DNA from 3 places in the Aeromonas molluscorum genome. Region 1 is predicted to be linked to each of the others. Evidence: predicted binding sites of a transcription regulator. Region 1 holds the regulator's gene; each other region holds the start of a gene.
What was found. The regulator MetJ, encoded in region 1, represses methionine synthesis genes. The targets are predictions, from matches to a motif close to AGANNTCTAGANNTCT.

Region 1 (10,520 bases):
TGCCGCTGGGTTCCAGTTCCCTCAAATCCTGCCTGGTGGCCGAGGGGGCGGCCGACTGTTATGTGCGACTCGGCCCTACCGGCGAGTGGGACACCGCAGCGGCTCAATGCATCGTCGAGGCGGCTGGGGGGCGTATTCTCAGTCTGGCACTGCAGCCGCTGAGCTATAACGAGACCGAGTCCCTTGGCAATCCCGACTTTATCGTGATGGGGGATCCTCGTCTGGCTTGGACCCAGATAGTGCTACACCGCGACTAACTGCACCTTGCATCGGCATGAACAACGGCGACCCTCAGGTCGCCGTTTTTATTGAGATCGTCAGCGCGGAGGAGTTCGCCTGCCATCAATCAAGGGGCGGTTCTGCGGCGGTTTTCTGCTGGTGCAACCATTGACTGGGGGTCAATCCGCACTGCTTGGCGAAGGCTCGGGTCAGGGCGGCGGTACTGCCATAACCTACCCCGGGGGCAACCAGCTTGAGGGGCTCCCCCGTCAGCAGGCGCTGCTGGGCCAGGGCCAGCCGCCACTCGGTCAGATAAACCAGTGGCGTCTTGCCTATTACCTGATGGAAGTGGGCGGCGAAACGGGCGCGGGACATGCCCACCAGCGCAGCCAGCCCTTGCAGCGTCCAGGGGTGCTCAGGTTGTTGCTGCATGGCAATGATCGCCTTGCCCAGCCGGACATCGGCCAGTCCCGCCAAGACACCTCCGCGATAGAGTCCGGCATCGAGTACATGGCGCAGTACCAGAATGAGCAGCAGATCCAACAGCCGATCCAGGGCCTGGCTCTGGCCATAGCCGGGCTGGCTCGCCTCCTGAAATAGCAGTTCCAGCACCGGAGCCAGGCCGGGGGCGCTGGCCAGAGGAATGACGAGCCGACGGGGCAGCGCTGCCACCAGAGGATTGGCATTGGTGCGCCCGAAGCGGACGTTGGCGCAGACCAGATCGCAGTCTAGCCGACTCTGCATTCGGTGGCTGCTGCTCCCGGGAAACAAGATCACGCTTGGCTCGACGAGGATGAGCGGCACCTCCCCATCACTGCGTAGTCTGAGCGTGCCCTCCCGCAGCAGGTGGAGATGACCGCCAGCGTCCGAGCCCTCATAGTCGGCCCGGCCACACAGGCTGCCTGCGTAGAAGATCTGCGCCCGGGGGGCATATTGATGAAGCAGTGCCGACAAGGAATCCATGATTGAGACGATGAGTGATCTTTTTTGGACTATTGGTAATAAATCGTATCATGCTTTTTGAAATACTCACTCTCGTTGACCAGCTAGTTCATTAACACGAGAGGAACATTTTCATGGTACGTATCAATCCCCTGACCCTCGCCGAGGCCAAGCCAGCCACCGCCGACACGCTCACTGCCATCAAGGGCAAACTCGGCATGGTGCCCAATCTGTTCTCCACGCTGGCGCACTCCCCTGCGGTGTTCAAAGCCTATCTGGCCTTCGCCGAGGCCCTGGGCCAAGGGCGGCTCGATGCCCGTCAGCGGGAGTTGCTGGCCTTGGCCATAGGTCAGGTCAATGCCTGTCAATATTGCCTGAGTGCCCATGTGCTGGGTGCCAAGAAGGCCGGTTTCTCCCCGGAGCAGATCCGCGATGCGCGGCTGGGTGAGGCTGAAAATCCGCTGGATCAGGCGTTGATCACCGTGGCAATCCTAGTGGTGCGCCAGCGCGGTGTCATCGATGATACCCAGCTGCAAGAGGCCAGAGTCGCCGGGGTCGATGATGAGCTGCTCATTGAAGTGCTGGGTCAGGTCGCCCTCAACACCCTCACCAACTACAGCAATCATGTGGCGGGCACAGAGATAGACTTCCCCGCCGTGGCGGTGAGGCCATGAACCGGGCCGCTTTGTTGACGCGCGTCGCCCCGCTGACCCGGGCGGATGCGGGTTATCTGGTTGCGCTGTTTGGTGTGGTGGCGACCCTGATCTGGATCGGCGTGTTCAAGTTCACCCCGACCGAGGCGCAGGCAATCCGTCCCATGGTGGCCAGCCACCCTTTGATGAGCTGGCTCTATGGCATCTGGTCGGTGCAAGGAGTCTCCAACCTGATCGGTATTGCGGAATTGCTGGTGGCGCTTGGCCTGGTGCTCTCCCTGCGTTATCCCCCGCTTGGTCTCTATGCGGGCGCCGCCGCCAGCCTTATCTTTCTGGTGACCCTGAGCTTCCTGTTCACCCTGCCCGGGGTCTGGAAGTGGGTGGATGGTGTCCCCGTGATCAATTTTTTCCTGTTCAAGGATGTGGTGTTTCTCGGGGTGTCCCTGACCGCCATGAGCCGCAGCCGCGCGGCCTGACTTGATGTTTCACCTACTGTTTGCGCTCCAGGATGGGGCGCTTTTTTGTCTGCTATCGGCACAGAGGCAATAAAAAACGCGGCTGATTAAAGCCGCGTTTTTTACTGCCCCTGAGTGATGACTCACTCGGCGTCGTAATCTTCAATCTCTTTGCCAAGGGCTTCCATGATAGCGCGGGCCTCAGCCGGGACGCTGTCCGGGTGATCCTTGCGCAAATCGTCGTCGCCGGGCAGTGGCTGGCCGGTGAACGCATGGAGAAAGGCCTCGCAGAGCAGTTCGCTGTTTGTCGCATGGCGCAGGTTGTTCACCTGGCGACGGGTGCGCTCATCGGTCAACACCTTCAACACCTTGAGCGGGATCGAGACGGTAATCTTCTTGACCTGTTCACTCTTCTTACCGTGTTCCGCATAAGGGCTGACGTAGTCGCCGTTCCACTCTGTACCCATGATTCACCTGTTCTCATTTGGCCTTGAGCGCGGATTTTAACCCTTAAGGAAATCAATGGCAATCCAACAGCAAAGCCATTCAGACGTCTAGAAGTGTTGACGGCTTTATTTGGGTGGCGTAATGTCTTGTGCAATGGCGAGGATGGACTCGCACAAGGATGAGGAGAGAGAGATGACCCACAAGGCAACCTTGACGGTACGCACCGGCATAGAGACAGATACCCAGCATGGTGCCGTAGTGCCGCCCATCTATCTCTCCAGCAATTACACCTTTGCCGACTTCGGCGTACCCCGTCAATATGATTATGCCCGTTCCGGCAACCCGACCCGTGGCAATCTGGCGGACGCGCTGGCCGCCCTGGAAGGGGGGGCGGGCGCCGTGGTGACCGGCACCGGCATGGGGGCCATCCATCTGATAACCCAGGCTCTGTTGCAGGTGGGGGATCTGTTGATTGCCCCCCATGACTGTTATGGCGGCACCTGGCGCCTGTTCGAATTTCTGGCCGCCAAGGGTAACTATCGGGTCAAGTTCGTCGATCAGGGCGATGAGCGGGCGTTGGCCGCCGCCCTGGCCGAGGGGCCCAAGCTGGTCTGGGTGGAGACGCCCTCCAACCCGTTGCTGCGGGTCGTGGACGTGACGGCCATCTGCGAGGCTTCCCACGCCGTGGGCGCCCTGGTGGCGGTAGACAACACCTTCCTCTCTCCGCTGTTGCAGCAACCCCTGGCGCTTGGCGCAGATCTGGTGGTGCACTCCACCACCAAATACATCAATGGCCACTCGGACGTCGTAGGGGGCGTAGCCATCGCCAAGGAGCAGGCGCTGGCCGACAGTCTGCTGTGGTGGGCCAACTGTCTGGGGTTGACCAGTGGCGCCTTCGATTCCTATTTGACCCTGCGGGGTCTGCGCACCCTGGGGCCCCGTCTGCGCACCCATCAGGAGAACACCCAGAGCATACTGGCCTTCTTGCAGACTCAGCCTCTGGTGAAGACCATCTACCACCCCAGCTTGCCGACTCATCCTGGCCATGAGATAGCCCGTCGCCAGCAGTCCGGTTTCGGTGCCATGCTGAGCTTCGAGCTCGACTGCGACGAGGCGGGTCTGCGTGCCTTCCTCGGCGCCCTCAACTACTTCTCGGTGGCCGAGTCCCTCGGTGGGGTAGAGAGTCTGGTGGCCCATCCGGCCAGCATGACCCACAGGGCCATGAGCGACGAGGCCCAGCAGGCGGCGGGGATCAGTCCCCAGCTTTTGCGGATCTCGGTCGGCATAGAGCATGGCGAGGATCTGGTCGCCGACTTGGCCCAGGCCCTGGCCATTGCCGGTCAGGTGGCGTCATGAGCCAGCATTATCAAGAAAGATCAGGGAGCGAATTGACCGTTGGGGATGAGATCAAGATGAATGCAGAGGTCAAGGAGGCCGAGGTGACGGTCAGCGTACAACATCGGCAAGTACACAAGTTTGGCGGCAGCAGCCTGGCCGATCCCGTCTGTTACCGCAGGGTCGCGGCCATCGTCGAGCAGCAGGGCAATGGCAGCGAGCTGATCGTGGTGTCGGCTGCGGGCAAGACCACCAACCGCCTGATCCAGCTGGTTGAGCTGGCCGAGGCGGGGGACGAGGCGGCCGGTGAGGCGCTCAACGCCCTGCGTGCCTATCAGCAGGGCTTGATCGATGGCTTGCTGGAAGGCGACTTGCACCAGAGCCTGACCACCCAGCTCAACGGTGACCTCGGCAGTCTGGGCCAGATCCTGGAGGGCCAGTTCGATCGCTTCGAGCGCAATGGCCTGCTCGCCTTTGGGGAGGTCTGGTCGGCACGGCTCCTGGCCGCGCTGCTTACCAGCCGGGGCGAGCCCGCCATCTGGCTGGATGCCCGCAGCTTCCTGCGTGCCGAGGACGGTGCCCTGGTCAAGGTGGACGAGGCGCTCTCCAGCGAGCTGCTCAAGGCGCGCCTTGCCGAGCATAGCGGTCGTGTCGTGGTGACAGGTTTCATCGCCGCCGACATGGAGGGGCGCTCCCTGCTGCTCGGTCGCAATGGTTCAGATTACAGTGCCAGCCTCTTGGCCCTGCTGGCGGATGGCGACTCCACCACCATCTGGAGCGATGTGGCCGGGGTTTACAGCGCGGATCCGCGCCGGGTCAAGGAGGCGCGCCTGCTGGAGCGGCTCAGTCTGGCCGAAGCCAACGAACTGGCTCGCCTGGGATCCTCTGTGCTGCACTCGCGCACCCTGCAGCCGGTGGCGGACAGCCGCCAGCGTCTCACCCTGAGATGCAGCTACAACCCCGACGAGGGTTGTACCCACATCTTGCGCCGCGCCCCGCGCAGCAATGGCGCCCGCATCGTCAACTCGGTGGATCAGATTGCCCTGATCGAACTCAAGGTGTTGCCCCAGGGCGACTTTGAGCAGGCGGTCAAGACCATAGAGGCCCACCTGGCACGATATCGACTCAGCCCGCTCACCCTGCAACGCCAGCCGGACAGGCGGGTGTTGCGCCTTGCCTATACCCTGGAGGTGGCGGTCGGCGCCTATGATCTGCTGCGCGATTTCCAGCTGCAGGGTGGCTTCACCGGTCTTATCCAGAAAGAGGGTTACAGCCTGGTGGCCCTGGTGGGAGCGGGGGTGACCGACAACGCCGAGCAGTGCCACCGCTTCTATCAGTTGCTGGCGGATCAGCCCCAGGAGTTCGTGCAGGTCGCCAAGGATGGATTGAGCCTGGTAGCTGTGCTGCGTCAGGTGGTGCTCGAGCCCTTGATGATAGCCCTGCACAGTGCCCTGTTCAGCCGCCCGGCCCGGGTCGGTCTGGTGCTGTTTGGCAAGGGCAACATCGGCAGCCAGTGGCTCAACCTCTATGGCCGCGAGCAGGCTCGTCTCGAGCGCGAGCTGAACGTGGCGCTCACCCTGTACGGGGTCTTCAACTCCCAGGGCGGCCTGCTGGATGAGGAGGGGCTGGATCCCATCAAGGTGCAGCAGCACTTCGAGCCCAGCCCGCTCATCTGGCCAGAGTTGCTGACCCAGCTGGAACAGCACGGCTTTGACAGCCTGATCGCGCTCGATCTCACCGCCAGCGAGACGGTGAGCCGTTACTACCCGGACTTTGCCCAGCTCGGCTGCCACATCATCGCCGCCAACAAGTTCGCCGGTGCCGCCGAGAGCGAGTTCTACCAGCGCATCAAACAGAGCTGCCGCGACCATCAGGTGCAGTGGCGCTACAACGCCACCGTCGGTGCCGGTTTGCCCATCCAGTCCAGCATCCAGATGCTGCGTCAGAGCGGCGATCGCATCCAGGGTGTCTCCGGCATCTTCTCCGGTACCCTGAGCTGGCTGTTCCAGCAATATGACGGTAGTCGCCCCTTCTCCGAGCTGGTGGACGACGCCTGGCAGCAGGGGTTGACCGAGCCGGATCCTCGCGAGGATCTCTCCGGCCAGGATGTGCGCCGCAAGCTGCTCATTCTGGCGCGGGAGGCGGGCTTCGAGCTGGATTCCGCCGATATCGAGCTGGAAAACCTGGTGCCTGCGGCCCTGCGCAAGCTGTCGGTCGAGGAGTTCATGGACAGACTGGGCGAGCTGGATGGCCCGCTCCAGACGGCCTTTGAGGGGGCTCGCCGGGTTGGCAAGGTGCTGCGTTTCGTGGCCCGCTTCGAGCAGGGCGGCAAGGCGCGCGTCGGACTGGAGACCCTTGAGCCGCACCATCCTTTCGCCAATCTGCTGCCTTGCGACAATGTCTTTGCCATAGAGAGCGACAGCTACCGCACCAACCCGCTGGTCATCCAGGGGCCGGGGGCAGGGCGTGAGGTGACCGCCGGCGCCATCCAGTACGACCTCTGGCAAATCTGCGCCGAGCTGTGAGGCCGGGCAAGGAACAGTAAAAGGGCGCCTTATGGCGCCCTTTTCGTTATTCCATACCCCTGGGGGGCGAGGTGATCGCCTCCCCGAGCATCTGATGAAAGTAGGCTTGATAGTCGAAGTCGATCCCTTCGAGGTAGGGGTTGGTGAGCACCAGCGCATGGCGCCGCTTCAGCTGCACCAGCGCCAGGGCGGGCTGAAAATGCTGACGCCAGAGACGCTGCAAGGAGCCCTTGCGCCAGGCGCGCTCCAGTCCGGTCTGTACTCGGGCCAGGGCGGCGCCATTGGCCTCGTGGCTGTAGAAGAGGTGGGGGTTGGGGTACGAGATGACGATCTGGTCATCCAGGGCCAGACCCGGCATGGTGTGGCGCCGTTGCCACTCCTGATATACCTCTCCCGCCCCCCGGCAGAAGAGATCGGCCCGCCCCCTGGCCACCAGTTTGAACAGACGCTCGTAGCCATCCACCTCCAGCACCTGCATGCCGGCGCGCTTGAGCACTAGTGCGTCCTGCCAGCTCCGCCCCTGTACCTGACGAAAGGTGCGCAGCGCCGCCAGGGTACGGACCTGGGCAAAGTCGGCCTGGCGCCCCTCGTTGACGAAGCAGACCCGGTAACTGAGTATGCCCAGGGTGATGGGGAAGCGAACGTGGCCGAGATGAGGGTGTTCGCTCGGATTCAGCCAGGCATGAGAGGCGATCAGGTTGGTGTAGCTGTTCTGTGCCAGTTGCTGGAGCAGCCGGGTCCGGTTCATGGACGGCGCCTGGGCCAGCTGGTACTCCCCAAAGTCTGCCCGGGTCTCTTCCAGCGCCAGGCGCAGCAGATCCTGCTCGTAGCGGGTGCGCTGATCCTGGGGACTCTCGGGACTGACATGGGTGAAGAGGGTGGCGGCCCCGGCCTGGGGCCCTGCCAGCAAGAGGGCGCACAGCAGTGCCCGGCACAGTGCTCGCCTGTTCGTTGAGGTCATATCGCTTCCTGATCCGCTCGCATGACCCCAGTGTAACCGGACAGGGAGCCGGGATCAGCTGGCGGGATCAGGGCATGTTCACCACAACAGCTGGCCGAGCAGGGGGGCGAGCAGCACAGTCACCATGCCCGCTATCATCATCACCATGCTGGCAACGACACCCTCCTCGTTGCCCAGCTGATATGCCTTGGCGGTGCCCGCCCCGTGGGCCGATGCGCCAAAACCCGCCCCCTTGCCGAGCTTGCTGCGGATGGCGAGACGGCGCAGAACCAGATCACCCACCGCCATGCCGATCACCCCGGTCAGTACCACGAACAGCGCGGTCAGGTCGCTCTGGCCGCCGATGCTCCTGCTCGCCTCGACGGCGAAGGGGGTAGTGATGGAACGCATGGCCAGGCTGCGCTGCAGCATATCCGAGAGGCCCAACCAGCGTGCCAGCAGCACGGAGCTGCCCACCGCCATCACCACGGAAGCAAGTACCCCGAGGGAGAGGGACAGCCAGTGCTTGCGCATCAGGGCCCGGTTCTCGTAGACGGGGATGGCGAAGGCGACCGTGGCCGGACCCAGCAGCCAGAGCAGCCAGTGGCTGTCGGCCATATAGGTCTCATAGGGGATGTGGCAGAGCAGCACCAGGGCAACCAGCAGGGCCGGGGCCAGCAGCAGGGGCATCAGGGGCAGGATGCGCACCCGACCATAGAGCCACTTGCTGAGGTAGTAGAACAGCAGGGTGAGGGCCAGGCAGAGCAGGCTCAGGGCTTGGCTAGTCATGGCGACGGGCCCGGCGGGCCAGTTTGAGTTCGAGCCGATAAACCCTGTCCACCACCAGGGCTGTGGTGCCGAGCACCAGCACAGTGCTGAGGCTTATCACCAGCAGGATGCGCAGCCCCTGATTGAGCAGCAACGCCTGATAGTTGACCAGGGCCACCACGGCGGGCACGAAGAACAGCAGCATCTCGGCCAGCAGCCAGCGAGACCCTGCGCTAAACCAGCGAGTCTTGACGACGCCGAGCAGGATCAGGGCGAGCAGGGCCAGCATGCCGGTGAGATTGGCGGGCAGCGGCAGGTGGAACAGGCGCACGGCGCCATCGGCGAGCCACCAGATGGCGGCCAGCAGGGCGACCTGCAAGGGGGTGATAAACCAGACGGGCAGAGGCATGAGAGAGGGCCTTTCGGTAAGAAGGCTTTCAGTCTACCGCCAGGCTAAACCTGCAAAAAATGAATTTAAATTATCAAATTCATGCCAAATTGGCATGATGTGACCTTAGCCCCCAGGAAGAGAGCCCATGGATATCCGTGCCCTGCGTTACTTCGTCGAACTGGTGCGTGAGCAGAGCTTCACCCGTGCCTCGGAGCGTCTGTTCGTCACCCAGCCAACCATCAGCAAGATGATCCGCAGCCTGGAAGAGGAGCTCGGTCAGCCTCTGCTCAACCGGGAGGGTCGCCGTTTTACCCTGACCGACAGCGGTCAGGTGCTCTTCACCCGTGCCCAGGAAATATTGACGCAGATGCTGCAACTGGAAGCCGAGCTGGCGGATCTCCAGAGCCTCAAGGGCGGCCGCCTGGCCCTGGGGATGCCCCCCATGGTGGGTCATGTCTATGCCGATCTGATCCGCACTTATCGCCAGCGCTACCCGGCCATCGAGCTGTCCATCGTCGAATATGGCGGACGGCGCATCGAGCAGGCCGTCTTGGAGGGAGAGCTGGATCTTGCCATCACCATGCTGCCGACGCGGGAGTCGGGGGCGCTCAACGCCCTGGAGCTGGCCAGCTATCCCATCCAGGTGGTGTTGCCGGCAAAACCGCACTGGCGCGAGCGGGCCTGCGTCAACTTCCCGGATCTGCGTGACGAGCCGCTGCTGCTCTACACCCAGGCCTTTACCCTGAGCGATCGCATCGAGCAGGCTTGTCAGGATGCGGGGTTCAGCCCCCTGGTGGCGGCCCGGAGCAGCCAGTGGGATTTTCTCACCGCCATGGTGCGCAGCGGCATGGGGGTCGCCTTTTTGCCCGAACCTATCTGTCGCCGTTTGAACCCGGAAGGGCTGCTGCTCAGGCCGCTGTTCCCCGAATTGAGCTGGCAACTCGGAGTGATCTGGCCTCAGGGCCGATATCTGTCACGCAGCGCCGAAGCCTGGTTGGCCCTCTGCCGCGAGTTGCAGGCAGAGTAAGCCGGTATTTGAGCGCTGCGGGCAGGGCACGAACTCTCGTCATCCGCCGCCCGTCCTCGGTGTTACCAAGGCCGTCGGGGGCCACCTTGGTTTTGCTGCCCATCAGCCTGAGATCGGCGCTTCAATGCGCATCAATGCCCCGAGCCGACGACAGAGCTGGCGCAGGGTCTGGTTGTCGAGACTGCCAAAGCCGAGCAACCAGCCTTCCAGCCTGGGCTCGCCAAGGTAGAACTGGCTAAGTGGACGCAGGCCCAGCCCCAGGGCGTTGGCGGCCTGGGTCCAGCGGGCCTCGCCACCCGGGGGCAGCAGCACGGCGCATTGCAGGCCTGCACCGCTGTGAATGGGGGTTAACTGGGGGCAGTGTTCGGCCAGCTCGGCCAGCAGCAGATCCCGCCTGCTCTGGTAGAGCAGGCGGCTCTGGCGCAGGTGGGTGGCGAAGTGGCCAGCCCGGATAAAGTCCGCCGTGACCGCCTGTTGCAACTGATTGCTGTGGCCATCGAAGGCGGCGCGGGCCCGGCTGAAGGCCTCCATCAGGGGGCGCGGCAGTACCAGATAGGCGAGTCGCAATGAGCCGAACAACACCTTGCTGAAGGTGCCCACATAGATGACTCGCCCCTGATTGTCGAGCCCCTGCAGGGCGGGCAACGGCCGCTGATCGTACTGATACTCCCCATCGTAATCGTCTTCCAGAATCCAGGCCCCGTGCCGCTCGGCCTCGTGCAGCAGCGCCATCCGCCGCGCCAGAGTCATGGGGACGCCGAGGGGATACTGGTGGGCGGGGGTGCAGTAGATGAGACTTGGCCTGGGTCGCTCCCCCG
Region 2 (10,520 bases), on a different contig from region 1:
AGATCGCGCAGGTCCACCTTGCCGTGCTCGGTTTCCTGAGGTTTGAGGATGCGATCGGAGGGGGTGTCGACCAGACGCTCGAAGCGGGTATCCTGGCCGGGGATGGGGGGGATGCCATGGGCGATGGCGGGCTGGAGCAGGCTGCCGGGTGCCCCCTCCTTGGCGAGTTTGATGGCCAGTTCTATCAGGGTGCCCTGCACGCCGCTATTGACCTCACTCTCGGCCAAGGCTTGCTGCAGCTGGTCAAGGGTCAGGGGTTTGCCGCCCCAGTCGCAGGTGATCTGGGCCCGTGCCGTCATCTTGTCACTGTCGATCAGTATCATCAGCCGGGCGTCCTGGCGCTTGGCGATGGGGATCGGGTTGGGGGGGATGGGGGCATCGGGCTTGCTTTGCAGGGTATTGAGCAGGATGACCGCCTGCTTGATCCCTTCGTGCAGGGGTTGGTAGCGACGGCAGTTGGAGGCATGTAGCAGGGCGAGCACATCGGCCTCGCGCACTGGCCGTTCTGACCCGGGCAGGATGCGCAGGCAGGCAAACTCCATATCGGCGGACAGCTGTAACCACTCTTTGCTTAACACCCTGGCTCCTGCGCAGTCCATCTGACTGATTTATCTATCAATTCCATTGATTCCCACTTTGTCGATACCCTGATGCGGGAGATTGTGGCCCAGTATCCTGATAATTCTTCTTATTGGTCAATGAGCTATGTCCAAATGGGTGACGAGGGTTGAAGAAATCTACAGGGGGAGGGGATATGCTCAGGACTGGGTGGCAAGGGAGGGGAGGCAAGATGCTTTCATGGTACAGAGGCGGGCTTTGTTTGCTGGCACTTACGCTGGCTGGTTGTCAGCCGACGACCGAGCCGGGGGCGCTCGGCACCCTTGAGCGGGACAGGGTCGAGCTGACCGCAACCGCAAACGAAATTATCCGCGCCCTGCCGCTGGCAGAGGGCAGCCAGGTGGCCGCCGGGGATCTCTTGGTGCAGCTCGATGACAACCGCCAGCAAAGCGTGCTGGCCGAGGCCAGGGCCGATGAGGGGGGGGCCAGAGCGGCGCTGGCCAGGCTCACCAATGGCGAGAGGCCGGAGGACATAGCCGCGGCCCGTGCCGATAGGGATCAGGCTCAGGCAACCCTGCGCGAGGGAGAGCGCAACTTCAGTCGCGTCGCCCAGCTGGTGCGTCAGAAGCTGATGAGTCCGGCGGATCTGGACGGGGCCCGCGCCGAGCGAGATGGCGCTCTGGCCGCCTGGCAGAGTGCAGAGCAGCGTCTCGCCAAGCTGGTGCACGGGGGGCGCATCGAAGACATTGAACAGGCTCAGGCCAATCTGGCCGCAACCCGTGCCCGGGTTGCCCTGGCCGCTCAGGAGTTGGCGGATCTGAGCGTGCGGGCACCCCGCGCTGGGCGGCTCGACAGTCTGCCTTATCAGCTGGGAGAGCGGGTGGCGACCGGCGCCGTCCTGGCGCGCCTGCTGGCCGAGGATGGCCCCTATGCCAGGGTCTATGTGCCCGAGCCGGACCTGGCCCGCTACCGCCTTGGGAAATCTCTTGCCGTCTATATCGACGGGGTGGCCGAGCCCATGACCGGCAGCTTGCGCTGGATTGCCAAGGATCCTGCTTTTACTCCCTATTACGGTCTCAACGAGCTGGACAGGGCACGGCTGGTCTACCTGGCCAAGATTGATCTGCCAGCTGCCGCCAATCCCTTGCCAAGCGGTATACCACTGCGAGTGGAGCCGACCGATGAGTGACACCGCCAGCCCGCAGAGCACAGCCATGGACGAGCCGGCGATCCTGGCCGAGGGGCTGACGAGGCGTTTCGGTGACATGGTCGCGGTCAAAGATCTGGCTCTTTGCCTGCCCAGGGGGCAGATCCATGGCTTCCTCGGTCCCAACGGTTGCGGCAAGTCCACTACGCTGCGCATGCTGACTGGCTTGCTTACCCCGTCCGAGGGGCGGGTGCGGGTGCTGGGGCTGGAGATCCCGAGGCAAGCCGAGGCCCTGCGCCAACGGATCGGCTACATGACGCAGAAATTCTCTCTCTATGACGAGCTGACGGTGTGGGAGAACCTGGAGTTCATGGGCCGCATCCACGGCATGGCCCAATCTGGCCTGAAACTGCGCCTGCAAGAACTGCTCACCACCTATGAACTCGCGCCTCTGGCCCGGCGGCGGGCGGGGGGGCTGAGCGGCGGCCAGAAGCAGCGGCTTGCCCTGGCCGCCGCCGTCATTCACCGGCCTGATCTGTTGCTGCTCGATGAGCCGACCTCGGCGGTCGATCCCCAGAACAGGCGCGACTTTTGGGAGAAGTTGTTCGATCTCAGCGAGGCGGGAACCAGTATTTTAGTGACCACCCACTACATGGACGAGGCGGAGCGGTGTCATCACCTGGCCATCATGGAAGCGGGTCAGGTGCGGGCCCAGGGTTCACCTCAGGGGCTGATGGATGCCATGACCACCCGGGTGGTGGAGGTGCTGGCTCCGGATCTGCGTCCCCTCAAACAGCACCTGCTCACCCTGGCGGCGGTTCGTTCGGCGGCCCAGCTTGGCCAGCGACTGCGGGTGCTGGTGGACAAGGAAGAGGCGGATCCCCTGGCCTGGCTGCGTCAGGCCTGTCCTGCTCTGGCTGGCGCCGAGCTGGCCGAGGTCAGACCCAGTCTGGAAGATGTGTTCGTCAGCTGCACGGGCCGGGAGGTGAGGGCATGATCCGCTGGTGGCGACTGTGGGCCATTACCCAGAAGGAGCTGCGTCAGCTCGCCCGGGACAGGCTTACCTTTGGCACCTGGGCGGTGATGAGCCCCTGTTGCCTGAATATCACGGAAGTCACTACGAGGGTGAAGGCATGATCCGCTGGCTGCGGCTGTGGGCCATTACCCAGAAGGAGCTGCGTCAGCTCGCCCGGGACAGGCTCACCTTTGGCATGGTGGTGATGATACCCCTGATCCAGCTGCTGCTGTTTGGCTACGCCATCAATACCGACGTGCGCCATATTCCGGTCGGTCTGCTCGACATGAGTCGTACCGCAGACGCCCGCCTGCTGGTGGAGGCGGTCAAGGCAACCCAGGTGGTCAGCATAGCGCGCCACTATGAGGGGGTGAGTCAGGCGGAGGTTGCCCTGACCCGGGGCGAGGTGCGCGCCGTGCTGGTATTGCCGGCGGATTTGCCGAGGCGGCTAGGTGAGGGGCGCCCCGTGGGGCAGTGGCTGGTCGATGGCTCGGATACCCTGATCGCCAGTGCCCTGCTGGGTCTGCGCAGCATGCCGCTCACCGAACTGGATCCCAAGCTGACGCAGCCCCCGGTCAGCCTGGAGACTGTGCTCTACTTCAATCCCTCGCGTCGCTCGGCCATCAACATAGTGCCGGGCCTGCTAGGGGTCATTCTCACCATGACCATGATCATGTTCACCTCGGCCGCCATAGTGCGCGAGCGGGAGCGCGGCAACCTGGAGCTGCTCATCACCACGCCGGTGACGGCGCTGGAGCTGATGCTTGGCAAGATCTTGCCCTACATAGGGGTGGGGCTTGTCCAGGTCGCCATCATACTCGGGCTGGGCCACCTCATCTTCGCCGTGCCGATCAACGGGGCCCTGAGCCAGGTCTTGCTGGCGACGCTGCTGTTCATCGCCGCCAGCCTGACACTGGGGCTGCTCATCTCGACCCTGGCCCAGACCCAGCTGCAGGCGATGCAGATGACGGTGTTCATCCTGCTGCCCTCCATCCTGCTGTCGGGCTTCATGTTCCCCTACGAGGGGATGCCGGTGCCGGCCCAGTGGGTCGCCGAGCTGCTGCCTGCCACCCACTTCATGCGCATCATTCGCGGCATAGTATTGCGGGGTGGCGATCTGGCATCTCTCTGGCAGGACGCGCTCTGGCTCGGTTTTTTTGCCGTTGCCGTGCTGCTGTTAGCGGCCCATCGTTTCAAGAAGAGCCTGGATTGAGGGGCATGAAAGAGAACCCCGGATTGCCGGGGCCTGTGACATCACTCGGGCAGGCGCTGGGCGCTGCGGGGCAGCGTAGGGTAATCGGCGATGACGGGCAGGCCAGCCTGCTGGCGGCGCAACATGTCGAGGGCGGCGAAGGCGAGGATGCGCTGGCCGCTCTCTGGATCCGGGTGACTGAGCCTGAGGGTCTGGCCCCAGTGGCGGCCATCGCGCGACAGCAGCATGGGCACCCCCTCGGCCCCCGCACGGCCTATGGTGAGGGCCAGTCCCTGGGCAGGGCCCTGGAGCCGGGCAAGATCGTCTGGCAGATCCTGCCGATAGCCGGCGCTCACCCCGGCCCGGTCACGGCACAGGGCCAGCAGGGCGCCCTGACTCGCTCCTTCTTGCAACTGCAAGGGTTGATCCTCGGCCAGCCGTGCCAGTATCTGCAACCAGGGGGCCTCATCCCCTCGGCCGACCAGCCAGGGGGCTATCGCGTCGAGCAGGCGGGCTTCGGCGGTGTCCATGTCCTGCGGGCAGGCGCCGTGGCCGATCAGCTTGAGCTCGATGAGCGGCATGGCGGAGCGATAGCCCAGTTCTATCCCCTCGGGCCAAGGGGCGGCATCGAGCTTGTCGCTCAAGGCCGACTCCGAGATGCCAAAGCTGTAGAAGCGGCGCAGCTCGGTGTCCCGCGCACTTCCCGCACCGCGTAGCCGTGGCAGTATCTGCTCGCGCACCATCTGCTTGAATTCGAAAGGCACCCCCGGGGTGAAGACGAGTCGGCTCTGACCATGGGTAACCAGGAAGCCACAGGCGGTGCCGACCGGGTTATCGAGGATCTCGCAGCCCCCGGGCAACCAGGCCTGTTTTTCGTTGCTGGCTGGCATGGGGCGACCTCGGCTGGCATAGCGGGCCTTGATGACATCGAGCCAGTCAGGGTACAGCGTCAGCGGTGCGCCAAAGGCCTCGGCCGCCGCCTGGGCGGTGAGATCGTCGGCGGTTGGCCCTAAGCCGCCACAGACCAGCACCAGTTCGGCGCGAGCGGCGGATTCGCGCAGCAGGCTTACCAGATCGGCCATGTTGTCGCCCACCGTGTGGCGACGGCGTACCTGCCAACCCTGTTCCAGCAACAGGGCGCTGAGCCAGGCGGCATTGGTGTCCACCACCAGGCCGGTCACTATCTCGTCCCCGGTGCTGATTATCTCTATGTGCATGACAAACTCCTGATGAGGTTCCCCGGACCTGCCTTGGGCCGAGCCATGGCTGCGGCATGAGCCTGGGCTATCTTGTGTTCCCTGCTGCACCTTGTCCATGGGGTTCTCCTCGCGGCTACGACTTCGGCTTGTGTTCGAAGTAGTAGCTGATGCGGGTTCGGGGGTTCAGGTATTCAAACACGGCGGGAGGCAGGCGCTTGGGATGGATCACCTTGGCGATGGTGAGCCCCGCTTGCTCCAGGTCGATGATGGCCGCCTCCTGACGCGGTATTCGAGGGTCGTAGACCAGCACGCTGGGGCAGAGCAGTCGGGCGCTATTGATGGACATCACCAGCCCGACCTGGCCGCTGGAGAGCTGGACCACGCTGCCCGGAGGGTAGATACCGAGCAGGCGGATCAGCTGGGCCAGGTTGTCCGGGTTGAACTGGCCCTTGCGCTGCTTGTAGAGGCTGGAGAGGGCCGAGTAGGGCACCTTGGCCTGACGATGGCAGAGGTTGTCGTACTCGTTGATGAGCGACACCAGCTGGGTCGGGGGATCGAGCTGGCCGGCCTTGAGCCCCTCGGGCCCGCTGCCATCCAGATATTCGTGATGGTGCAGCACTATGCCCTTGGCTTCGGCGGGGAAGGCGCTCGCCAGGTTGATCAGATCAAGACCATAGCGGGGATGCTGGGCCAGCAGGTTTTGCTCCGGCTTGGTGAGGGCGGTGCGCTTGCGCAGGATCGGGCTCGGGATCTTCAGTTTGCCGACATCATGGAACAGGGCGCCCATGCCGATCTGGCTGATCTGCTCGGCCCCCATTGCGCACTCCTTGGCCAGCATCATGCTCAGTACGCTGACGTTGAGGGAGTGATAATAGAGCTGATCCCCCTCCTCGCCATCGGCCATCAAGTGCAGCACCAGCTCATCCGCGGCCAGCAGCTGCCGGGTGATGGCATCGATCAATTCCTTGGCTTCGCCGATGGCATTGAGGGGGCGGGCCTGCACCTTGCCCATCAGGCTGCGCACCTGGCTCAAGGAGTGCTGGAACTGCTTCTCGCACTGCTGCAGGTCGCGGCGATACTGCTGCAACTGGGCGATGCGATCTTCCTTCTCCTGCTGCATCAGCGCCTGCTGGCGGCCCGTCTCCAGCGGTTGATCCAGGGTGGGCCGCAGGGCATCCAGCGGTTTGGGTGGGCTGTCGCTCTTGTCGGGGATCAGGGTGACCTGTTTCAAGCCGAGTCGGCGGATAAGTGCTATCTCTTCGTCGCTCTTGATCTTGAAACTGGAAAACAGGAAAGGGTGCTCGCGCCAGCCCAAAGGCAGGGAGACATAGTTGCCGACTTGCAGCCGGTCTACTGAAATGGTGATACCTGTCATGGTGTTCGGAATGAGGGGCGCTTGAGCCGTATGCTAGTCAAAGGCAGGGGCGAACACAAAGGTATCTGATGACAGCTCGGGAGCTTTATTATAGGCTTCTAGATGTCCAGACATTTTTACCGATGCAGTACAGGGAGTCAGCATGCCCATCAAGATCCCGGATCAGTTGCCCGCCGCCGAAGTATTGGGGCAGGAGAATATCTTCGTCATGACGGAATCCCGGGCCGTCACTCAGAACATACGCCCGCTGCGGGTGCTTATCCTCAATCTGATGCCCAAGAAGATAGAGACAGAGATCCAGCTGATGCGGATGCTCTCCAACTCGCCCTTGCAGGTTGACGTGGACCTGCTGCGCATCGATGACAGGGAGTCCAGAAATACCCCCCAGGCGCATCTGGAAAACTTCTATCACGATTTTGAGCAGGTGCGCGGCAACAACTACGACGGCATGATCATCACCGGGGCCCCTCTGGGGCGAGTGGAGTTCGAAGAGGTTATCTACTGGGACAAGGTAGTCGAGATCATCGAGTGGTCCCATGAGCATGTCACCTCCACCCTCTTCCTGTGCTGGGCCGTGCAGGCGGCGCTCAAGGCGCTCTATGGCATGGACAAGCAGACCCACGGCGAGAAGCTCTCCGGCATCTATCGCCACCACCGGCTCGATGAGAACGAACCGTTGCTGCGTGGCTTTGACGACGACTTCGTGGCGCCCCACTCCCGCTATGCCGCCTTCGATGGCGATCTCATCCGTGCCCATACCGACTTGCAGATCTTTGCCGAGTCCGAGGAGGCTGGCGTCTATCTCGCCGCCACCAAGGATTGCCGTCAGGTGTTCGTCACCGGTCACCCCGAATACGATGTGCTGACCCTGGACGGGGAGTACAAGCGGGATCTCGAGGCGGGGCTAGAGCCCATGGTGCCAGTCAACTACTACCCCCACAACGATCCGGCCAAGTCGCCACGGGCCAGCTGGCGTAGTCATGGGCACCTGCTGTTTGCCAACTGGCTCAACTACTACGTCTACCAGCTCACCAGTTATCGCCTGGAGGACATCGGCAAGGTGTTCACCTACGAAAAACCCCGCGACTGAGTGTGATCTGCCGCCTGCCCCATGAAAAAAGCCGCCCGGATGGGCGGCTTTTTTGTGGGCTTAGAGCCTATGCTGAGCCTGGGTCAGCCAGCCTAGTAATCGCCGTTGGCCCGCTTGGCTTTCTCTATCATGGGGGTGATGGTCATCCCCTGCACCACGATGGAGAACATGACTACCGCATAGGTCATGATCAATATCACCTCGCGCAAGTCCACGCCGGAGGGGAGCATCATGGTGTCGGTTGGCAATGCCAGCGCCATCGCCATCGCCAGGCCGCCACGCAGGCCGCCCCAGGTCAGAATGCGGATGGAGAAGGTGTTGTAGCTGCGGAACTTGCGAAACGCCACATAGGGCAGGGAGACGCTGATGAAGCGCGCCGCCAGGCAGAGTGGAATGGCGATGATGGGCAACAGCCAGAACTCCCAGCCAAGATCGAGCAGCACTATCGCCAGACCGATCAGCAGGAACAGCAAGGCATTGAGGAACTGATCCATCAACTCCCAGAAGTGATCCAGATAGTGCTTGCTCTGTTCGGAGAAGCCGGTATGACGAGTCCAGTTGCCGATCATGATACCGGTCACCACCATGGCCAGGGCGCCGGAGACACCCATGATGTTGGCCAGGGCAAAACCGGCGGTCGGGATGCACAGGGTCAGCAACAGTTCGAGGGAACCATCATCGGTGGCGCTGATCATGACGTGGGCCAGCAGGCCGAGCAGCAGACCGAACAGTATGCCGCCGAGGGCTTCATGCATGAAGACAGAGGCCACACCCGAGAAGGTAGGCTCACTGCCGCCGAAGGCGACGGCAAAGACGGTGACGAAAATCACCAGACCCACACCGTCGTTGAACAGGGATTCCCCCTCGATCTGGATGGCGATCTGGGGTGGCGCCTTGAGCTTCTTGACGATGGCCAGCACGGCGATAGGGTCGGTGGGGGAGATGAGGGCCCCGAACAACATGCAGTAGATAAAGGGGATATCCCAACCCAGCAGGGCCGAGATGCCCCAGAAGCCGTAGCCGATGAGGAAGGTCGACAACAGGGTTGAGAAGAGGGCGAGAATGGTGATCTCCCACTTCTGATCTCGCAGGGCTGGCAGATTGATCCCTATCCCGCCTGCAAACAGCAGGAAGCCCAGGATCCCCTTGAGCAGGAAGTCCTGGAAGTTGATGCTCTCCATGGTGGAGACGGCCAGGGGTTGCAAGTTGAACCAACCCAGCTTGCCGAACATGACCATCAACAAAGAGATCAGCATGGAGCCCGCCGTGATGGCAATGGTGGTCTGGATTTTGAGGACATATTGGTTGGCGAAGGCGATGAGAATCGCCAATGCTGCCAAGAAGCAGAGAGTGTAGTAAACGCTCATATTTATTTTTCTCGTTGGAGTTACAGCAAGCACGAGTCCATACAGGACGCGCATAGGGTACTCTGTGGTGATAGTTTACTCACTACCTACTTTTGGGTATCGAGACGAAAGTTTTAGACAGATAGACGGCTAGATTTCCATTTTTTTTCTTTGCTGTTAGGATGAAGCCACGCAGTTGCATGGATGTAAGAGGGAAGAGCGGTGTCGATAAATAACAAGAGTCTACAGGCTTGCCTGGCGCAAAGGATCCTGATCATAGATGGTGCCATGGGTACCATGATCCAGGGCTACAAGCTGGGTGAAGCGGATTACCGGGGTGAGCGTTTTGCGAACTGGCATACCGACATCAAGGGCAACAACGACCTGCTGGTGCTGAGCCAGCCCGGGATCATTCGCGAGATCCATGATCAATATTGCGCCGCCGGGGCCGACATCCTCGAGACCAACACCTTCAACGCCACCCCCATCGCCATGGCCGACTACGAGATGGAAGCCCTCTCGGCGGAGATCAACCTCGAGGCAGCCCGGCTCGCCCGCGCCGTTGCCGATGAGTGGACGGCCAAGGACCCCACCAAGCCGCGTTTCGTGGCTGGCGTGCTGGGCCCCACCAACCGCACCGCCTCGATCTCCCCGGACGTCAACGACCCGGGCAAACGCAATGTCACCTACGACCAGCTGGTGGCCGCCTATACCGAATCGACCCACGCCCTGATCGAGGGGGGTGCCGACATCATTCTGATTGAGACCATCTTCGATACCCTCAATGCCAAGGCTGCCGCCTTCGCGGTGGAAGGGGTGTTCGAGGCGCTGGGCTATGCCCTGCCGGTGATGATCTCCGGCACCATCACGGATGCCTCGGGCCGTACCCTCTCGGGTCAGACGACCGAAGCCTTCTATCACTCCCTGCGTCACGTCAAACCCTTGTCATTCGGCCTCAACTGCGCGCTGGGCCCCGATGAGCTGCGCGAATACGTGGCCGAGCTGTCTCGCATCAGCGAGAGCCATGTCAGCGCCCACCCCAACGCCGGTCTGCCCAACGCCTTTGGCGAGTACGATCTCGATGCCGATGAGATGGCGGCCCACATCCGCGAGTGGGCCCAGAGTGGTTTCCTCAACCTGGTCGGCGGCTGCTGCGGTACCACCCCGACCCATATCCGCGCCATGGCGGACGCCGTGGCTGGCCTCAAGCCGCGGGCCTTGCCCACGCTGCCGGTCGCCTGCCGTCTGTCGGGTCTGGAGCCCCTCATCATCACCGCGGAGTCCATGTTCGTGAACGTGGGGGAGCGCACCAACGTCACCGGCTCCGCCAAGTTCAAGCGACTCATCAAGGAGGGGCTCTACGATGAGGCCCTCGATGTGGCCAAGCAGCAGGTCATGAGCGGTGCCCAGATCATCGACATCAACATGGACGAGGGGATGCTGGACGCCGAGGCGGCCATGGTGCGCTTCCTTAACCTCATCGCCGGTGAGCCGGACATCGCCCGGGTGCCGGTGATGATCGACTCCTCCAAGTGGGAGGTGCTGGAGGCGGGCCTCAAGTGCGTGCAGGGCAAGCCGGTGGTCAACTCCATCTCCAT
Region 3 (10,520 bases), on a different contig from region 1:
CGACGAGGTGATATTGCGCAATGTGCCGACCCTGGAGAAGGGCGTGGGCATCATCAAGCTGATCGCCTCGGTCGCCCCCCTGCTGGGTCTGCTGGGTACGGTAGTCGGCATGATTGCGACCTTCCAGGCCATCACCCTGTTTGGTACCGGCGATCCCAAGCTGATGGCCGGCGGCATCTCGGAGGCCCTGGTCACCACCATGCAAGGCCTGGTGGTCGCGGTGCCCATGCTGTTCCTCTACACGGTGGTACAGACCCAGAGCCGTCGCCTGATCCAGGTGCTGGAAGAGCAGAGCGCGGGTTTCGTGGCCCGTTATCAGGAAAGTCTGCACGCCGCCAAAGCCGCAGCCTAAGGAGTCTTCCATGTGGTTCTGGTTGATTGAGGAAGTGGAATCCATCCGGCGCTTTCTGGGCATGGGGGGAGATGTGCTGGTCGCCATCTTCTTCCTCACCCTGTTGATGTGGGCCTTGTTGCTCGAGCGCTGGATCTATTTTCTGACCGTCTATCCGCAGCAAGCCAGGGGAACCCAGCAGAGCTGGCTGGCCCGCAGTGACCATAGATCCTGGTCTGCCAGGCAGATCCGGCGTGAGCTGGTGTCCAGGGTGGCCCTGGCGGTGGACAAAGGGATGCCAGTCATCAAGGTGCTGATCGCCCTCTGCCCGCTGATGGGCCTGCTTGGCACTGTGGTTGGCATGGTACAGGTGTTTGACACCCTCGCCATCACGGGCACGGGATCGCCACGGGCCATGGCCTCCGGTATCTCCAAGGCCACCATTCCAACCATGGCTGGCATGGTGGCCTCCCTCTCGGGTCTGTTCTTCGCCAGCCGCCTCGAGCATAAAGCCAAGCTCGCGGTCGACAAGCTGGAAGACAGCCTGAAGCACGGTTGAGTCAGGGAATGATTCGGTGGCAAAGCCCGACTTTGCCACCCGCGACAAGCAAGGAGTTTTTGCTATGAGAAAGCGTCACAGCGCGAGCAGCGCAGACGAGGCGGCGATCGATATGACCCCCATGCTGGACATAGTGTTCATCATGCTGATCTTCTTCATCGTCACCACCTCGTTCGTCAAGGAGGCCGGGGTCGAGATCAATCGCCCCAGCGCCAATACCGCCGAAACGGTCAAGAAAGGCAACATCATGGTGGCCGTACGTGAGAACGGTCAGGTCTGGGTCGACAAGCGTCAGATCGAGGTGGGCGCCGTGCGTGCCAACATCGAGCGACTGCGTGCCGAGAACCCGGAGGGCGCCGTGGTGATCCAGGCCGATACCGAATCCAAGTCCGGTATCGTGGTGGAAGTCATGGATCAGATCCGCATGGCCGGGGTGCAGAACATCTCCATCGCGGCCAACAAAGAAGGCTGATGCCAGGGGTCACCAATGAGATACCTGATATCCTTCGCAGCCGCTTTTCTGGTGGTATTCGGCCTGTTCTGGGGAATGGACAAGCTGGTTAACCAGGATCGCCGGGAGCTGTTGGAACAAGACGACGTCAGCATGGTCGACTTTGTCCGCCTCAAGCCCCAGGAGACGCTGCAAGAGAAGCAGAGAGAACTGCCCAAACCGCCGCCACCCAAGCGACCGCCACCGCCTCCCGAGATGGAGGTGTCAAGCCCGGACAAGCCGCAGATGCAGACCATGGCCATGGACATGCCCAAGCTGGACTTGCCGGTCAACATCGCGGGGGGCAATGCCCTTGGCGCCTACAGCACTGGGGGGGGCGGCGGTGGCATGGGCGGCAACAACGGCGCTATACCACTGGCGACCTTCGAGCCCATGATGCCGCGCAAGGCCGCTCTGGCGGGCTTGGCATCTGGCAAGGTGTTGCTGGAGTTTACCGTCACCGAGCGCGGCACCGTCAGCAATGTGCGGGTCGTCAAGGAGCAGCCCCGTAGCTATGACCTCGGCAAAGAGGCGCGCAAGACGGTGGCCAAGTGGACATTCAAACCGGCCATGGTCGATGGCAAGCCGCAGGCGAGTCGCATGCAGCAAGAGATCGAATTCGCGGTCAACTAAGGAAGGTGGCGATGAACAAGTTACACAAGGGGATATTGGCCCCGGTCGCCCTGGCCGTGTTGATGAGCACCGCCAGTTGGGCTGCCGAGCAACCCTCACTGTCTGACCGTGCCTACCGCGCGGTCAACAAGGCCCAGGAGCTGATTGCCGCCAAGAAATATGGCGAGGCCAATGCCAAGCTGCAAGAAGCCCTGTCGGGGGCTGGCGAGAAGGTCTATGACAAGGGGGTGATACTGCAAACCCTGGGTTTTGTGGCGGCGCAGCAGGATCAATACGGCAAGGCGACCAAGTACTTCGCCGATGCCATTGCGACCGGCGGTCTTCCCCAACCCGTGGCCCAGCAGGTGCGCTACAACCTGGCCCAGCTTTATATGGCCGATGGCAATTTCAACGGGTCTGTGACGACCATGAAGGCGTGGTTTGCCAACCTTGGCAAGGATGACAAGCCAACACCTCATGCCTACATCACCCTGGCCAACGCCCATGTCCAGCTCAAGCAGTATCGGGAAGCCATTCCGGCAGTGGATCAGGCAATAAAACTCTCCGCCGGCAAGGCGCCAGAGTCCTGGTATCTGCTCAAGATGGGGGCGCACTACGAGCTGAAACAGTACAAGCCGGCCACCGAGGTACTGACCACCCTGGTCGGCATGTTCCCGGAGAAAAAGAAGTACTGGACCCAGCTCTCGGCCATGTACATGCAGGCGGGTAATGACGCCAAGGCGCTGGCGGCCCTTGAGAGTGCCTACCGACTTGGCATGTTGACCGAGCAGCCCGAATTGCTGCGACTGGCCAACTACCTCGCCTTCGCCGGCATCCCCCATCGCGGAGCCCGCGTACTGGAGAAGGCCATGAAGGCGGGTCAGATAGATGGCAGCGTGGCCAACCTCAAGACCCTGGCCAACTACTGGCATCAGGCCAAGGAGCTCAACCCGGCCATCGATACCCTGATGACGGCCTACCGCCAGGCGCCCAATGCCGAGCTGCAGCTCAAGATGGCGCGCATGATGATCCAGAGCAAGCGCTATCAGGATCTGGTCGCCTTGACGGGCAAGCCGGCGGGCAATGCCAGCGGCGAGCAGCGGGCTGACCTCAAGTTCCTGACCGGGGTTGCCTATTTCGAGCAAAACCGCCCCAAGGAGGCACTCACCGCGTTTACCCAGGCCGCCCAGAATGGCCAGGTCAGCGGCCGGGCCACCCCCTGGATCAGCTTCCTCAAGGAGCAGAGCCAGGAGGCCAATAACAGCCAGACCCAATAGCCCCGGAGGGCATTGCCCCTCTCACCTGATCCAGGTGACCTGAACCGCTCTTCGGAGCGGTTTTTTTATAGGGAATATCCGACTATTGATATCCATATTTTAGACGTCTAGACGTAGAAACACACATTGACATAGCCATCCAGACATCTTAGCATCATCAACCATGATGACAGAGCAAACCCAGTGTAACCTCTGCCCAATTTACCCGCCTGTAGCGCCCTGTGCTTTAAGGCTTTGGCACGGAAGAATCCATGATCAAGTTGAATGCCCTCAACAAAGTCTACGGGAAAGGCAGTGATGCCGTACACGCCCTGCGTGACGTGAGCCTGCATGTACCCCAGGGCAAGATTTTCGGTGTGATAGGTGCCTCCGGTGCCGGCAAGAGCACCCTCATTCGCTGCGTCAACCTGCTCGAACGCCCCACAAACGGTAAGGTGGTGGTCGATGACCAGGATCTGACCGCCCTCAGCGACGCCGAGTTGACCTTGGCACGCCGCCAGATTGGCATGATTTTCCAGCACTTCAACCTGCTCTCCTCGCGCAGCGTCTTCGCCAACGTGGCCTTCCCCCTGGAGCTGGCTGGTTGGGACAAGGCCCGCATCAAGGGACGGGTCGATGAGCTGCTAGCGCTGGTTGGCCTTGAGGCCCGCGCCCATGCTTATCCGTCCGAGCTCTCCGGCGGCCAGAAGCAGCGGGTTGCCATTGCCCGCGCTCTGGCTCCGGCTCCCAAGGTATTGCTGTGCGATGAAGCCACCTCGGCCCTGGATCCCCAGACCACTCGCTCTATCCTGACCCTGCTCAAGGAGATCAACGTCAAGCTGGGACTGACCATATTGCTCATCACCCACGAAATGGACGTGGTGAAAGGCATCTGTGATGAGGTCGCCATCATCAGCGACGGCAGCCTGATAGAGCAGGGCGAGGTCGCCTGGTTCTTCAGCAATGCCAAAACCCAGCTGGCCCGTGACTTCATCCACTCCACCATCCACCTGGATGTGCCCCAGGAGTATCAGGACAGGATGACTCCGACCCGGGAGCCCAACAGCTACCCGCTGCTCAAGCTCGGCTTCACCGGAGCCAGCGTCGACAGCCCGCTCATCTCCGAGGCGAGTCGCCGCTTCAACATAGACGTCAGCATACTGGCGGCGGACATCGAATACGCGGGAGGGGTCAAGTTCGGCTTCCTGCTGGCAGAGGTGTTTGGGGACGAGGCCCAGTGTGCGGCCACCCAACAATTCTTCATCGACAACCACATACAGCTGGAGGTAATGGGTTATGTCCGACGCCATGATTAATCTGCTCATCACGGCCCTGGGCGACACCCTGATCATGGTGTCAGCCTCCGCCCTGTTCGGTTGCCTGCTCGGCCTGCCCTTGGGCGTCGCCCTCTATGTGACCAAGCCGGGTCAGATCCTGGCTAACCCGCTGCTGAACCGCTTGCTTGGCATCGTGGTCAACATAGGCCGCTCAGTGCCCTTCATCATACTGCTGGTCGCCATCATACCGCTGACCCGGCTCATCGTCGGCACCAGTATCGGCACCATAGCCGCCATAGTGCCGCTGACCATAGGTGCAATCCCCTTCATCGCCCGTCTGGTGGAAGGGGCCCTGATGGAAGTGCCGGATGGCTTGCTCGAGGCGGCCAAGGCCATGGGGGCCAAGCCATTGCAGATCATCATCAAGGTGTTGCTGCCAGAAGCCCTGCCCGGCATCCTCAACAGCGTCATCATTACCCTCGTCACACTGGTGAACTACTCCGCCATGGCCGGTGCCATCGGGGGCGGTGGCCTGGGAGACGTGGGCATACGTTACGGCTATCAGCGTTTCGACCCGACCGTCATGCTGGTAACAGTGGCCATTCTGGTGGTACTGGTTCAACTCATCCAGAGCGCGGGTGAGCGTCTGGTCAAGCAATGCGATCATCGCTGAGCATCGATTTCTAAACAGGAGGTTTTTATGAAATTAGGTATTAAATCCATCGCGGCGGCCTTGCTGGCTGGTCTGGTTCTGACCGCTTGCGGCCAGAAAGAAGAGAGCAAGACCCTGAAGATAGGCGCCATTGCCGGTCCCGAGACTGAACTTATCGAGACCGCAGCCAAGATCGCCAAGGAGAAATACGGCCTGAACGTCGAAGTGGTGACCTTCTCCGACTATGTCACCCCCAACGTGGCCCTGAACGATGGCAGCATCGACATCAACGCCTTCCAGCACAAGCCGTACCTGGATGCCCAGATCCGTGATCGTGGCTTCAAGCTGGTGCCGGTAGGCAACACCTTCGTCTACCCGATTGCCGGTTACTCCAAAAAGATCAAAGCGCTGAGCGAACTGAAAGATGGCGACCAGATTGCCGTCCCGAACGATCCGACCAACCTGGGTCGCTCCCTGATCCTGCTGGAAAAACAGGGTCTGCTGACCCTGAAAGAGGGCGCGGGTCTGGAAGCGACAGTGCTGGACATCACGGCCAATCCGCGCAACTTCAAGATTGTTGAGCTGGAAGCCGCTCAGCTGCCGCGCTCCCTGGAAGATGTCTCTCTCTCCATCATCAACAACACCTTCGCCGGTCAGATTGGGCTGACCCCGACCCAGAATGGTCTGTTTGTTGAAGATAAAGAGTCCCCCTACGTCAACCTGATCGTCGCCCGTGAAGACAACAAGGATGACGAGAAGGTCAAACAGTTCGTCCAAGCGTTCCAGACCGATGAGGTCTACCAAAAAGGCATGGCGCTGTTCAACGGTGGACTGGTCAAGGGCTGGTAAGCCACCCGCCACACCAGCAAAAAAGGCCACGTCAACGTGGCCTTTTTTATCTCTGCCGCTATCATAGCCTCGGGCACGATGACGATAAGAAATAAGAAACATGAAACTATGGTATCTGGCCTATTGCAAACCCAAGGAAGAGGCGCGCGCCCGAGTCCATTTGGCAGCTCAAGGTATTGAATCCTATTACCCCATGGTGGAAGTCGAAAAGCTGCGCCGTGGCAAACGCGTACCGGTGCGCGAGCCCATGTTCCCGAACTACCTGTTCATCTACGTGGACCTCGAGGAGGTGACCCCCGTCACCCTCAAATCGACCCGGGGCATCAGCCGCATCATCCACTTCGGTCGGGAGTGGACCCCCATCAGCAGTCAGCTCGTCTATCAGCTGATGAGCAAGGATGACAGCGATGAGGCGAGAGCCAGCTACGCTTGCCTGCCGAGCCAGGGCGACAAGGTACTCATCGAGTCAGGCCCCCTGGCCGGATTCGAGGCCATCTATCTGGAGCCGGACGGCGAGAAGCGGGCTATCTTGCTGGTCAGCCTGCTCAATCAGGAAACCAGCAGCAGCTTCGACAACCAGGCCTTCCGGCGTCTGGACTGATACGGTTCCCCGCCGGCACGTAAGCACACTCTCCTTGCTGGTCAGCCTGCTCAATCAGGAAACCAGCAGCAGCTTCGACAACCAAGCCTTCCGGCGTCTGGACTGAGCTGGCTCCCGATGGCGAGAAGCACACTCTCCTTGCTGGTCAGCCTGCTCAATCAGGAAACCAGCAGCAGCTTCGACAACCAGGCCTTCCGTCGCCTGGACTGAGCTGGCTCCCGATGGCGAGAAGCACACTCTCCTTGCTGGTCAGCCTGCTCAATCAGGAAACCAGCAGCAGCTTCGACAACCAAGCCTTCCGGCGTCTGGACTGAGCTGGCTCCCGATGGCGAGAAGCACACTCTCCTTGCTGGTCAGCCTGCTCAATCAGGAAACCAGCAGCAGCTTCGACAACCAGGCCTTCCGTCGCCTGGACTGAGCTGGCTCCCGATGGCGAGAAGCGCCCCCTTCTTGCTGGTCAGCCTGCTCAATCAGGAAACCAGCAGCAGCTTCGACAACCAGACCTTCCGGCGTCTGGACTGATACGGTTCCCCGCCGGCTCGTAAGCAGACAATGCAAAAGGCCCCGCAACCTAACAGGCTGCGGGGCCTTCTTATCGATGGTCACGTCATTGCAGTTCGAAGCGGCTGATCGCCAAACTCAGGCGGCCCGTGTCTTGAGACAGGCGGGCGACGATGGCCTCCCCCTGCTGGCTATGGCGGCTTGACTGGGCGCTGAGCCCGGCTATCTCCTCCACAGTGCCGGCCACTTCCCTGGCGGTGCGCGATTGCTGCTCAGTGGCCGTGGCTATGGCGGCAAGCTGCTCGCACAGCGCCTGTACCTGGCCGATGGCCCCCTGCAAGGTCTGACTGACGCTGCCGACCGCCCGGCTCCCCTCCTCCACCAGCAAGGTACCACCGCTCACCGTGGCCACGGTCTGACGGGTCTGCTGCTGGATGCTGGCGATGGTCTGACTGATCTCGGCGGTGGACTGGCTGGTACGGCTGGCCAGCTGGCGCACCTCATCAGCCACCACGGCGAAACCTCGCCCCTGTTCCCCGGCCCGCGCTGCCTCGATGGCGGCATTAAGGGCCAGCAGATTGGTCTGCTCGGCGATGGTGGCGATCACCTCGGTGACTCTGCCCACCTGCTCGCTTTGCTCGCTAAGCCTCGTCATGGCGCCATTGGCCTCGGCTATCATGGTCGCGATGGCGCCCATGGTGTCCACCATCTGGCCAAGTGCCTGCTCCCCCGCCCGGCTTTGCACTTCGGCATCTGCCGCGGCGCGAGCGGCTTGGGCTATATTGCCCGCCACATCCTCACTGGTGACAGAGATCTGTTCAATGGCGGCGGCGACACTATCCACCCGCTGATGCTGGCTGGCGAGATCCTGCACTATGGTGCGGGTCGTGCTGCTCACGTCACCACAAGCGCCCTCCACCCGGTTGACCGCCTCCTGAATATCGGCCACCAGCTGGCGCAATTGAGCCGACATCTGGTTGAGAGAGCCGGTCAGCCCGCCCAGCTCATCCCGGCGATGCAGCGGCAATGGTTCGGCGGGCAAGCAGCCGGATGCCACCAGACTGGCACGGCGCTCGAGCAGCCGGATGTCCGTCGTCAGATGGCGGCTGATCCAGATCGCCACCAGGGTGCTGAGCAGCAAAACCGCCAGCGTGGAGACAAGCAGCATGGTGCGAATGCGACTACTGGCACCATCCATCTGCGCGCCCATTCGCTCCACCTCGGCATGGGTCTGACTGACCTGCTCCGCAAGCTGAGCGGCCAGCTCGTGCAGCGCCGGTTCTATCTCTTTGGCCATCAGATAGTTGGCTCGGTTCCAGTCCGGTGCCTGACGCTTGGCGATCACCTGCTCGACCAGGTCACTGAAGGGAGTCGACATCTCCTCGAACAGATCCCAGAGCCTCTTTTGTGCCTCGGTGAAGTCGGCAGCCTGCCCCTTGATCTCCGCAACCCGCTGGCGATGGAACTGGTAGTAATCCTGATACTTCTGACGATAGTCCCCCTCCCCCGAGATGAGGTAGTCGCGCAGTGCCGAGAGCGCATTGGAGAGACCGTTATAGGCATCACCTACCTGTTTGAGCAGGCGGCGTCTGTCTCCGGGCAACTGGCTCTCCTCTCTCGCCACCTCCTCGTTGGTGAACGACTGCAACTGATCGAGGGCCGCCTCCGCCAGGGGGCCCGCCTCCTGCAACATCAGGGTATGGGCCGGCAAGTTGTCGTCGGTATGAGCCAGCTCCCACAGCTGTTGCTGACTCAGCTTGAAGGCGGCCAAGCGCTCACCCAGCACCGGGGCCATGGTCTGCCCCTCGATAAGCTGCCAGGCAGCTTGCCACTCTTGCTTGAGCCGCTGCGCCTGACCGGGATCCTCACCGAGGATGAGATAACCACGCAAGGCTGAGACGGTGGCCACCAACGCTTTCTGGCTCGCCTCATCTCGCTGTAAGGCGGGCAGTGCCTGGTGCATCAATGCCTGCTCCGAGGCACCTATCTTGTTCTGTTGATGATGAATGAGTACGGCTGATAGCAGGATCAGCAGATTGACAAAGCCGAAGGCGAGTAACAGTTTTGCGGCAATTTTCATGAACATCCTTGTTCCGGGGAGAGCGCTTGAGCGCTGAGTCTGGCGACCAGGGGATGCCACCTGTAGCAACCATCTACTGATGGCTGGGTGGATCCTTGCCAACCAGGTTCGAGATTATCACAGACACTGCTGGCAGGGGCAGCCACTGGCCTCACTACCAGATGGCCCTTTAGGACTTATCGGACGTGGGGCTAGGGTTCATGAGGATAAATACCGGGGAAGAGTGGGTGACTTTCGGCGAAACGGGCCCCTGGGGGCCCGCTGTTAGCCGGGATGGGGACCTTGCCCCCATCCATCAGGTTATTCGATTCCCAAGCCGGTAATCGGTTTGGTATTCCCGCTCGCGCAGGTGGGAAACCTGCACGGCCTCTCCTTCCAGCCCAATGTCTTTGAGCAGGGCGGGCGAGAGATTGAGCAGGGTACGGCGCTGCTCGATACGGGTGATACGAAACTCGATGAGGCGCGCAGCGCCACGCAGCAGGGTCAGTTCGATAGACATATGATCTCTCCGTTTGAACGTTGCAGTTCTCCCGAAGAGCGGGGAAATTCACCCGGCGGAAGAACCGCGGGTGATAAATAGTGACAGAGTTACCTGCTCACTCCACGCGGCAAAAGGGTACGAATGGACACACGGTCAGTGCCGTGTCGAGTCGCAACGTTGAACATTGGCTGTTGCATATTCGTCTCCTTAGGGTGAAAAGTGGAACAAGTGTCGAGAGTGTAAAAAAGCCGCGGATTCAATTCAACTATCCCCCTTGCTCTCACCCCCATCTGGGGAGGGTGACCACTTCAGCCTGTCACTGCGGGGATAACCACTTCAGATACCGGACAGCAGCCGGTACTCCTCCAGCACATAGGTATCCGTCATGCCACTGACGTAATCGAGCAGCAGCCGCATCCGGTAGTACCACTCCTGCTCGGCACGGCGCTGAAAACGGGTGTCCGGGTGCGCCACCGCCAGGCGGTATGCCTTGAGATGACGCGCCGACAAGCGGTGGAACAGGCGGCGGGCGAAGAAGAGTTCGGCTCCCCCCGCCCCTGCCAGCAAGCGTTCAAACTGGGGCTCGGGCAGGACCAGCAAGCAGGAGTAGGTCGACAACACACCGCGCAGGGCGGCATAGCCTTCGAGCTCCAGCGCTTCCACCTCCGGGCGCATGAAGACCTGTTCACGGGCCACTTGTTTCAGGGTCTCGAGCACCCGTGCCGCCGGGGCCTGACCACTGAGTAGCGCATGGGGATAACTGCCGCAGAGAATGGCCTCATGCTCGGCCAGATAGGTCTGCGCCGCCAGGGCCACCAGATCATCGGTCAG

Region 2: the regulator MetJ is predicted to act here: its motif matches at 6,587-6,602, upstream of metA (homoserine O-acetyltransferase MetA).
Region 3: the regulator MetJ is predicted to act here: its motif matches at 3,371-3,386, upstream of metN (methionine ABC transporter ATP-binding protein MetN).

Annotation. Positions count from the first base shown of each region.
Region 1 is NZ_JBPQCY010000002.1:363,646-374,165, forward strand. It holds gene cysQ (3'(2'),5'-bisphosphate nucleotidase CysQ) at 1-257, shown strand, start outside; gene ACSMDR_RS12300 (cupin domain-containing protein) at 343-1,182, opposite strand; gene ACSMDR_RS12305 (carboxymuconolactone decarboxylase family protein) at 1,296-1,835, shown strand; gene ACSMDR_RS12310 (DUF417 family protein) at 1,868-2,290, shown strand; gene metJ (met regulon transcriptional regulator MetJ) at 2,413-2,736, opposite strand; gene metB (cystathionine gamma-synthase) at 2,909-4,072, shown strand; gene ACSMDR_RS12325 (bifunctional aspartate kinase/homoserine dehydrogenase II) at 4,129-6,576, shown strand; gene ACSMDR_RS12330 (hypothetical protein) at 6,623-7,537, opposite strand; gene ACSMDR_RS12335 (LrgB family protein) at 7,616-8,305, opposite strand; gene ACSMDR_RS12340 (CidA/LrgA family protein) at 8,298-8,693, opposite strand; gene ACSMDR_RS12345 (LysR family transcriptional regulator) at 8,821-9,702, shown strand; gene pdxR (MocR-like pyridoxine biosynthesis transcription factor PdxR) at 9,805-10,520, opposite strand, start outside.
Region 2 is NZ_JBPQCY010000001.1:2,110,807-2,121,326, reverse strand. It holds gene ACSMDR_RS10460 (flagellar assembly protein A) at 1-578, opposite strand, end outside; gene ACSMDR_RS10455 (HlyD family secretion protein) at 791-1,747, shown strand; gene ACSMDR_RS10450 (ABC transporter ATP-binding protein) at 1,773-2,702, shown strand; gene ACSMDR_RS10445 (hypothetical protein) at 2,699-2,842, shown strand; gene ACSMDR_RS10440 (ABC transporter permease) at 2,839-3,933, shown strand; gene ACSMDR_RS10435 (molybdopterin-binding protein) at 3,975-5,129, opposite strand; gene ACSMDR_RS10430 (cyclic di-GMP phosphodiesterase) at 5,245-6,486, opposite strand; gene metA (homoserine O-acetyltransferase MetA) at 6,629-7,576, shown strand; gene ACSMDR_RS10420 (cation:proton antiporter) at 7,669-8,943, opposite strand; gene metH (methionine synthase) at 9,145-10,520, shown strand, end outside.
Region 3 is NZ_JBPQCY010000001.1:1,506,326-1,516,845, forward strand. It holds gene ACSMDR_RS07305 (MotA/TolQ/ExbB proton channel family protein) at 1-352, shown strand, start outside; gene ACSMDR_RS07310 (MotA/TolQ/ExbB proton channel family protein) at 363-890, shown strand; gene ACSMDR_RS07315 (ExbD/TolR family protein) at 955-1,362, shown strand; gene ACSMDR_RS07320 (energy transducer TonB) at 1,378-2,013, shown strand; gene ACSMDR_RS07325 (tetratricopeptide repeat protein) at 2,025-3,269, shown strand; gene metN (methionine ABC transporter ATP-binding protein MetN) at 3,521-4,564, shown strand; gene ACSMDR_RS07335 (methionine ABC transporter permease) at 4,545-5,198, shown strand; gene metQ (methionine ABC transporter substrate-binding lipoprotein MetQ) at 5,226-6,026, shown strand; gene rfaH (transcription/translation regulatory transformer protein RfaH) at 6,127-6,627, shown strand; gene ACSMDR_RS07350 (methyl-accepting chemotaxis protein) at 7,235-9,208, opposite strand; gene ACSMDR_RS07355 (YjiS-like domain-containing protein) at 9,504-9,707, opposite strand; gene dgt (dGTPase) at 10,026-10,520, opposite strand, start outside.